Regions from separate parts of the Streptosporangium sp. NPDC002544 genome, predicted to be linked through region 2. Evidence: riboswitches for the same ligand, from Rfam matches in the RefSeq annotation. Region 2 holds a riboswitch; the other holds the start of a gene.
The links. Region 2 has a riboswitch for cobalamin ahead of metE (5-methyltetrahydropteroyltriglutamate--homocysteine S-methyltransferase). Riboswitches for the same ligand answer to the same signal wherever they lie in the genome.
Positions count from the first base shown of each region.

Region 1: it holds a riboswitch for cobalamin, as region 2 does, so the genes downstream of both, ABT061_RS26170 (CbtB domain-containing protein) here and metE (5-methyltetrahydropteroyltriglutamate--homocysteine S-methyltransferase) in region 2, are expected to answer to the same signal.

Region 1 is NZ_JBEOWJ010000018.1:52,471-56,942, forward strand. Features, by position in the region: gene ABT061_RS26160 (magnesium chelatase subunit D family protein) at 1-903, opposite strand, end outside; gene ABT061_RS26165 (CbtA family protein) at 953-1,678, opposite strand; gene ABT061_RS26170 (CbtB domain-containing protein) at 1,689-1,877, opposite strand; adenosylcobalamin (AdoCbl) riboswitch at 1,881-2,027, opposite strand; gene cobF (precorrin-6A synthase (deacetylating)) at 2,256-3,020, opposite strand; gene chrA (chromate efflux transporter) at 3,087-4,268, opposite strand.
Region 2 is NZ_JBEOWJ010000017.1:97,241-101,712, forward strand. Features, by position in the region: gene metE (5-methyltetrahydropteroyltriglutamate--homocysteine S-methyltransferase) at 1-1,714, opposite strand, end outside; cobalamin riboswitch at 1,833-2,046, opposite strand; cobalamin riboswitch at 2,225-2,411, opposite strand; gene ABT061_RS25385 (hypothetical protein) at 2,702-3,259, shown strand; gene ABT061_RS25390 (copper resistance CopC family protein) at 3,393-4,013, shown strand; gene ABT061_RS25395 (MFS transporter) at 4,024-4,472, shown strand, end outside.

The sequences.
Region 1 (4,472 bases), on a different contig from region 2:
GTCCTCGGCCGTGACCTCGGCGCCGCCGCGCCAGGCCGCGTGCGCGATGGCCGCGTTGGCCGTGACCAGATCGGCCCGGAGCCCGTCCACCTCGAAGGCGGCGCACACCCCCGCGATCTGGCGCAGCCGGGCGTCCGGCAGCACGACCTGCCTGACCCGCTCCCTGGCCTCGGCGATCCGCCGCGCCAGGGCCGCCTCCTGTCCCGCCCACCCGGCGGCGAAGGAGGCGGGATCGGCGTCGAAGGCCAGCCGGCGCCGTACCACCTCGGCCCGCTCGTCCGGATTCCTGGACGCCCGCACCTCGACGGTCAGCCCGAAACGGTCCAGGAGCTGTGGCCGTAGCTCGCCCTCCTCCGGGTTCATCGTGCCGACCAGCAGGAACCGCGCCGCGTGCCGTACCGAGACCGACTCTCGCTCGACGAAGCAGGTGCCGAGCGCGGCGGCGTCGAGCAGCAGGTCCACGAGATGGTCGTGGAGCAGGTTGACCTCGTCGACGTAGAGGACACCTCGATGCGCGGCGGCGAGCAGGCCCGGCTCGAACGCCCTGACCCCCTCGGTGAGCGCGCGCTCGATGTCGAGCGCGCCGACCAGCCGGTCCTCCGACGCGCCGACGGGCAGCTCCACCAGCGCGGCCGGACGTTCCTGCCCGCTCTCGCCCGCGTCGTGCGGGCCGTCGGGGCAGCCCGGATCCGGCTCGGCCGGGTCGCAGGAGAAGCGGCAGGCGGCGATCACCTTGACCGCGGGGAGTTGTGCGGCGAGCGCGCGGACGATCGTGGACTTGGCGGTCCCCTTCTCCCCCCGGACCAGCACACCGCCCACCCGTGGGGAGACCGCGTTGAGTATCAGCGCGAGCTTGAGGTCGTCGAGACCGACGACGGCACTGAACGGATAGGCACCGATCACGAGGTTTCTTTCTGCGAGATCCTGCTGACGTGTCCGACCCGCCGAACGTTCAGTTCGGGGCCGCCGTGAGCGCGTCGCGGCGGACCGCGCGCTGGACGGCGATGCCGTACAGGACACCGATGGCCGACCAGAGCACGAGTTGCGTGCCGAGGGAGGACAGCCGGAAGTCCCACAGCAGCTGGGCGGGGAAGCCGTCGGGCACCTCGTTGACCGCCGGCAGCACGAACAGGGTGACGATGACGGGGACCAGGAAGCCGGCCGCGCCGGCGAGCCAGGGCCTGGCCGGCACCTTACGGGCGCAGGCCACTCCCACCGCCACGGACAGCAGGCCGATGGCGACCAGGACCAGGTACAGCGTGGTCCGGCTGCCGATGGTGTCCGGGTCACCGACGGCGGGCGGGTTGGCCGGGTACTTGACGAACGGCACCAGCACGATCGCGACGAACGCCGTGGCGGCCATCGTCGCGGCCAGCACCACGTCGGAGCGGGGACCGATCCGGCCGCGCAGCCCGGCGAAGACGAGGGAGAAGATACCCCCCACGGACATGCCGTACAGGGCCAGGGCGAGGAAGAGCCCGGCCTGCTGGCCGGACCGGCTGACCAGTGCCTCCTCCCCGTGGGAGTGCCCGACCTCGGTCTGGGCGTGGGCGGCGGCCTCTTCGAGCGCGATGGCCTGGTCGATGTTCGGCTCGCCCAGCAGGTAGGCGAACACGGCGGCGATCAGCCCGGCGACCAGCCCGACGAGCAGGCCGCGGAGCAACAGGGTACGGATCACGGCGCGCGGTCTAGTGGCAGGGAACGCCGAGCAGGTGGCGCCCGTCGTGCATGAGTTCGTGCAGATAGTCGCCCGCCTGCGACACCACCCCCTGGTCGAAGGTGACCAGGTAGGCCACCAGCAGGAGCAGCGGAACCGCCACGAGCCAGCGGGCCAGGTGGGAGAGGGGAACGGGCTGAGAAACGGACAGCTCACGCATGAGTAGCCTCCTTGGGGATGACGCGTCCCGACAGATGAGGACGCGGCGGCCAAGTAACCTGGCTCCCGGAACTCACGTTCCGGATACAGTGGCGCGACCGCACCGGCTTCTCACCGGACTTCCCTCGGACCACCGCGAAATCGTCCGCAATGTAACTCTTTTCGTGGCGGGCCGTCAACACAAGGTGATTCGTCGCGGCGTGGCCGCCCATCGATCCGGCCGCCACGCCCCGCTCCCCGGCCCTGGATGAATGGGGCCTGCTTCTTCGCGAGCCGTCCGACCGGGACGGCGACAGCGGAACGAGGAAGCCGGTGTGCACCCGGCGCGGGGATACCGGCCGGACGCGCGGCGGCCTCCGCAGGCCGCCGCGACAGGTGCTCAGCGAGACACCCTGCGGAGCAGGTAGGTGTCCATGATCCAGCCCTTGCGTGCCCGTGCCTCGGCACGCAGCTCGCGGATGCGGTCGGCGACCTCGGGCACCGGTCCGGCGACCAGGATCTCGTCGGGAGTGCCGAGGTAGGCACCCCAGTAGATGTCGAAGTCGGCGCCCAGATCGGCGCCCAGATCGGCGAAGGCGCAGTGGGCGTCCAGCATGACGACGACGTCGTCGGCCGAGGGCCCCTCCTCGGCGAGACGCCGGCCGGTGGTGATGTGCACCGGCCGGGCGACCCGGGTCAGGCTGACCCGATGCCGGGCGGTGAGTGCGGACACGCTGCTGACACCGGGAATCACCTCGTGCTCGAACCGGACCGAGCCCCGCTGGTGAATCTCCTCGACGATGGCCAGGGTGCTGTCGTACAGGCCCGGATCGCCCCACACCAGGAAGGCACCCGTCTGCCCCTCGGCGAGCTCGTCACGGATGAACCGCTCGCAGATGTCGGCGCGGCGCGAGCGCCAGTCCTCGACCGCGGGCGCGTAGTCGGGAGTGGTCCGGTCACGTTCGGGATCGCCGGCCTCGACGATCCGGTACGGCGGGCGGGCGTGCGCGTCGACGAGGTCGTGCCGCAGCTGGACAAGGTCGTGTTTGACCTCGCCCTTGTCCAGGACGAAGAACACGTCGGTACGGGCGATGGCCTTGACCGCCTGGAGGGTGAGATGGTCGGGATCACCGGCACCGATGCCGATGATGAGGATTCGCTTCACTCGACAGAGTCTGCCCGTACCGTTTCGAGATTCGGCACGGGGGGCCGCCCCGGCGACGCCTGCCGGTCAACCGACGAGCAGCGTGCGGGCCAGGCCGATGGCGGCGGCCACGGCGATGAACCAGGCGGTGTTGAGCCTGGTGCGCCACTGCAGCAGCAGCGCGAGCATGGCCAGTGCCACGGTGAGCGGGTCGACGAACGCGTCACCGGCCAGTTGCAGGGTGACACCGGCCATCAGGGCCAGCGCGGTGGCGTTGACCCCGTCCAGGAACGCCGACGACCAGGCCCGGCCGCGGATCCGGTCGACGAGCCGGGTCAGCAGGCCGACCAGCACGAACGACGGGGTGAAGATGGCGACGGTGGCCAGCACCGCCCCCGGCAGGGCGGCGATGACGTAACCGATGAAGGTGGCGGTGGTGAACACCGGCCCGGGGGTGAGCTGGCCGATGGAGATCGCGTCCAGCAACTGGTCGCGGGTGATCCAGCCGAGCCGCCGTACGAAGTCGCCCTCCAGGAAGGCCAGCAGGACGTAGCCGCTGCCGTACAGCACCGAGCCGATCTTCAGGAACGTCAGGAACAGCTCGGTGAGCCGGCCGCCGGTGGGGTCGGGAAAGCGCGGCCCGGCCAGCAGCGGCACCAGCACCAGACCTGGAGAACCGCGACTCGGCAGCCAGAGGTGCCTGGTGCCGGCCGCCATCACCACCAGCCCGCCGACGGCCAGTACGAGCAGCTCGTTGACGCCGAGCAGGTACAGCGCCAGTGCCACCGTGGCGACGAGCGCGGTCAGCCGGCCCTTGATCGCGGTCCTGAGCAGTCCGGCCAGGGCCCACACCACGATGGCCACCACCACCGGTTTGATCCCGTACAGCAACCCCTCGACGGCAGGGGTCCGGCCGTAGCGGACATAGGACCAGGCCAGGGCGAGGACGATGGCGAAGGCGGGCAGGATGAAGCACACCCCGGCGGCGATCAGCCCCTTCCAGCGAGCCCGGTCATAGCCCAGGTGGATGGCCAGCTCGGTGGAGTTGGGGCCGGGGATGAGGTTGACGGCGCCTATCAGGTCGACGAAGCGCTCATCGGAGACCCAGCCGCGCCGGCGCACCAGCTCGTCACGCATCATCGCGGTGTGCGCGGCCGGGCCGCCGAATCCGATCACGCCGAGTTTCAGGAAGACCCCGATGACCTCGCCCAGCGCGTGTGCCGGCCGTCCGCCGGATCCGCCACCGGTGTCATCGTGCGAAGCGTTCATCGTGGCCTTCCATCCGGGGGGTGTACCAAGTCGTGCATTGTTCACGACCACGTTGAACACCAGGCCGACGGCGGCCGAACACCGGGACCACGGCCGTGAACGTTTGACGCCTCCGGGAACGACCCCGAGTGATTCAGCCGTCTCCTGGCTGACCGGGAGCGGGCTTGGCGAGCTGGAACCAGAGCCTCGTGCTCCCGGGCGATC
Region 2 (4,472 bases):
GGAGCGCGAGGGCGACCTGGCGAGCGGTCTGCGCCAAGGGCTGGTCGTCGCGGACGAATGACCAGGCCAGCATCGTCACCGGCCCGGTGAGCATGCCCTTGACCGGCTTGGGTGTGAGGGACTGGGCATAGGCGGTCCACTCCACCGTCATCGGCTTGGGGCGGGAGAGGTCGCCATGCAGGATCGGCGGGCGCACGCAGCGGGAGCCGTAGGACTGAACCCAGCCGTAGTCGGTGGCGGCGTAGCCATCGAGCTGCTCGGCGAAGTACTGGACCATGTCGTTGCGCTCGGGCTCGCCGTGGACGAGCACGTCCAGTCCGAGCTCTTCCTGAAGCTTGATCACGCGGGCGATCTCGGCGCGCATCGCCTCGACGTAGGCGTTCTCGTCGGTCCGTCCCGCCTTGTGGTCGGCGCGGGCTTTGCGGATCTGCGCGGTCTGCGGGAACGAGCCGATCGTCGTCGTGGCCAGCTCGGGCAGCCCCAGCTTGGCCCGCTGTGCCGCGAACCGGACCGCCCGATCGGCCCGCTGCGCGTCACCGAGAGCCTCCAGCCGGGCCCGGACGTCGGGGTCGGCCGGTACGACGGGGAGCGGCGCGGCCGACGGATCCTCCGACCGCAGGTCGGCGGCGAGACCGACCAGCTCGGCGACCTTCTGCCGGGCGAACGCCAGCCGCGCCCGGACCGCCGGGTCCAGCGCCGTCTCGCTGTCGAGGTCGACCGGGACGTGCAGCAGCGAACAGGAACTGCTCAGCTCCACCTTGTCGGCGAACCCGAGCAGGACCGCGTAGGTCGACTTCACCCGTGCCAGGTCGGCGCGCCACACGTTCCTGCCGTCGACCACGCCGGCGACCACGGTCTTGCGGGCCAGCCCGCTGGCCGAGGCCACCGCGTCCAGGTTGCCGGGCCCGGCGACGAAGTCGAGCCCGATCGCCTCGACCTCGGTGGAGGCGATCACCCGCAGCGACTCCGCGGTGACGGCGCCGAAGTACGTGGCGAGCAGGATCTTCGGACGGCTGGGCAGGCTGCCAAGCCGCCGGTATGCCCGCCCGAGCGCGTCGATCTCCCGGGCTCCGAGGTCTCGGGCCAGGACCGGCTCGTCGAACTGCACCCACTGCGCGCCCGCGCCCGCCAGCCGTTCCAGCAGCTCGGCATAGGTTTCCACCAGGGAGTCCAGCAGGTCGAGCGGGGTGAATTCCTCAGGCGAGTTCGGCGTGGGCTTGGCCAGCAGGAGATACGTGAGCGGACCGACGAGCACGGGCCGCGTCTCGATTCCCAGCTTCCTGGCCTCCAGATACTCGGCCATGGGTTTGGCGGCCGAGCCGCCGGCCAGCTGGAACCGGGTGTCCAGCGCCAACTCGGGGACGATGTAGTGGTAGTTGGTGTCAAACCACTTGGTCATCTCCAGCGGCGGAAGCTCGGCGGTGCCTCGCGCCATGGCGAAATACCGGTCGAGCCCGGCGAGGCTCCGATAACGCCCGGGCACGGCGTCGACCATGACCGTGGTGTCGAGCACCTGGTCGTAGAACGAGAACGTGTTCGACGGGATCGTGTCGAGGCCCGCGTCACGCAGTTCGGTCCAGACCGAGCCGCGCAGCGATGCGGCGGTCGCCTCCAGCTCGTCGGCACCGATCTTGCCGGCCCAGAAATCCTCGGTGGCGAATTTGAGCTCCCGATGCGCGCCGATGCGCGGATAGCCCAAAATGGTCGTCCTCATGGCAACTTCCCTCGTCTCGCCAGCATGCGGCCAGGCAGGAGAAAGAAGCGCACGCGGAGCGAGCCCCCGGCGAGCGCGTCCCAGGCCCTCCCACGAGGCCGCGGACCACCACGCGCCGAGTGGCGCGCGGGTGGAGGCAGGTCTTCGGACTCGCGGGCACCATGCCTGAGGCATGACCTACTGGCCGTCGCTTCCCAGGCATAGGCCCAGTGCTCATGACGGCGGTCGTTCCTGCTTACCGCTGCGGGGCAGTCCCGGATTCCCACCGGGTTCCCTCTTACGACGCCTGCCTCCCGGAGGAGGCGGGCGAACCATCCACGTCTGAGATCTTAACGACTCGGCCGCCGGCTGTCGCTCCCCCAACGGCGCCACCCGGCGCGGCTCATCGCCGCTCAGAGATGGAGCGATCCGGGTCACGCGAAACGGTCCGGGTACAGCTGACGGGCCAGTGACTCCACCCCTGCGGGCACCCGTACGCCCAGCACCACTCTTGGGGAGATCCGCCCCATTTCGTGAGGAGGCGACAGCGTGAGTCTCCTGGCTCTCGGGTCGATGCTCCTCCCGGCCTTCCCACCCGCACGCGGGCAGTGGCCTGTTCGGGATTCACTCGCCGATCACAGTGGCGGGACCGCACCGGATTCACACCGGTTTCCTCGTTCCGCCGTCGCCTACGCCGACCATGTTCGCACAACCACCATTAACGACAAGACCTCGACCGGCTCGTTCAATGATCGTTGCAACGGCGTCCGGGACCGCCGCGCGTACCGTGCGTGCGGTCCCGGGCGGCACGCGATCCGGCTCCACACGCACGGCCGCCGTGGAACACGAGGCGCTCTTCGCATGACCGTCCCGCGTTTCGGGTGAACGGCGGGAGCCGTTCCCACGTGTGCCCGGGTATGAGATTCACGCACCCGGCCGCGACGGCCTGAGGCATGATCCGCTGTCCCGGTCTTCTCGGCGAGCCACCCGGCTGACAGGATGTCCTTTGTGACCCCTACGGCGTCGGCGCTGCGCGTGCCACGAGCCATCGTCTTCGCGACGATGTGCCTCGTGGTCTCCGCGGGCGGCCACGCGCTGGCCGGGGGCGGCCTGATCCCGCCGCACCTGGCCGTTCTGGGCGCACTGATCGCCTTTTGCGTGGCGTACGCGCTCAACGGGCGCGAGCGCGGTGTGGAGGTCGTGCTCGGCGCGACCACCGGCGCGCAGATCCTGCTGCATGAGCTGTTCAATCGCGCCGCGCCCGCACCGCAGGCGATGTTCTCCGCTGAGCACGGCCATTCCGGCCTGGGCATGACGGTGATCCATCTCGCAGTGGCGCTGGGCACCGGATGGTGGCTGCACCGCGGCGAGAGCGCCCTGTGGCTGATGATCCGCCTGTACGGCGGGCCGAGGCCGCTGATCCGGCTGTTGTTCGCCGTCCCCGCCGAGGTGACGCCGCCGGTGTGGCGGGCCGTTCCGGCCGCCGATGTCCGGCCGTACGGCGGCTGGGAAATCCTGCCGGTGCTGCGGCGGCGCGGCCCGCCCATACCGCGACACGCCGGCTGAAGGACCTGAAGGAAGGGTCCGGAGGGCGGCGTGCCCCCGTGACCAGACGCCCTCCTTTTTTCACTGGAGGCGTTCCTTCCGTTTCGCCGGTCCGTGCCGAGGGCACGGCCGGAGGTTCCTTCTGGAGTCCACGATGGCGTCCCTGCCACGATCTGTCCGCACGACCGTTGTCACCGCCCTGTGTTGCGCCATATTCGTCCTGCTCGGCGCACCCGCCGCGCTCGCCCACGACCGCCTCAAGAGCAGCTCTCCCGCCAAGGATGCCAAGGTCTCCGCCGTCGAACGGATCAAGCTGGAGTTCAGCTCTCAGGTCCGCTTCCCGGCGGTCGCGCTGCGCACGGCGAGCGACACGATCATCGACATCGGCAAAGCGAAGGTCGCAGGTGACACGGTCACCTCCGATGTTCCGGCGCCCCTGGCCCCGGGTGACTATGTGATCGCCTGGCGGGTGGTCTCCTCCGACGGCCACCCGATCGAGGGGGAGACTCCCTTCACCGTGACCGCCCCGGCGACACCGCCCGCGAAGGCCGCATCGACCGTCGCGACCACACCGGTGCCGGAGCCGACGGCTTCAGCGTCCGCACCGGTGGTCGCGCAGCCCGTTTCGCCTGGCCCCGTTTCCGCCACCGGCGAGCAGGAGAACGCCGGGAGCCTGCCGGGCTGGATCTGGGTCGCACTCGCCGCGATCGTGGCCATCGGCGCGGGCATCTGGTTGCAGGCCTCTCGCCGAGGCCGTCCCGGCGGCGCGGAGTGATCCGCCGGCCATGCCCGCGCACCTGACGTTACGTCTCGCCCGCGCCGCGGCCTTCGCCGTGGTGTGCCTGGGGCTCGGCGTGCTCGCACACGTGTCCGGCGGGGGCGTCGTCTCCGCACCGGCGGCGGCGTGCGCCTTGGCGCTGGCGTTCCTGGCGGCGCTGCCCGCGACCGGCGGCGAGCGCGGCCTGGGCGTGATCTGGCCGTTGCTGGCAGGCACGCAGGTGGCGCTGCACCTGCTCTTCTCCACGGTTCACCTCATCGCGCCGCTGGCCGAGGCCGGCGGGCACGCGCATTCGGGGTTGGTCCCCGGGCTGGGCATGGTGGTGACGCACGGCTGGGCGGGAGCGCTGGCCGCGCTGTGGCTGGCTCGTGGCGAGGCCGCGCTCTGGGCGGTGCTGCGCCGCCTCGCCGTCCGGCTGTGCCGGCTGCTGAGGGTCCGGTGCGGCCAGACGGCCGC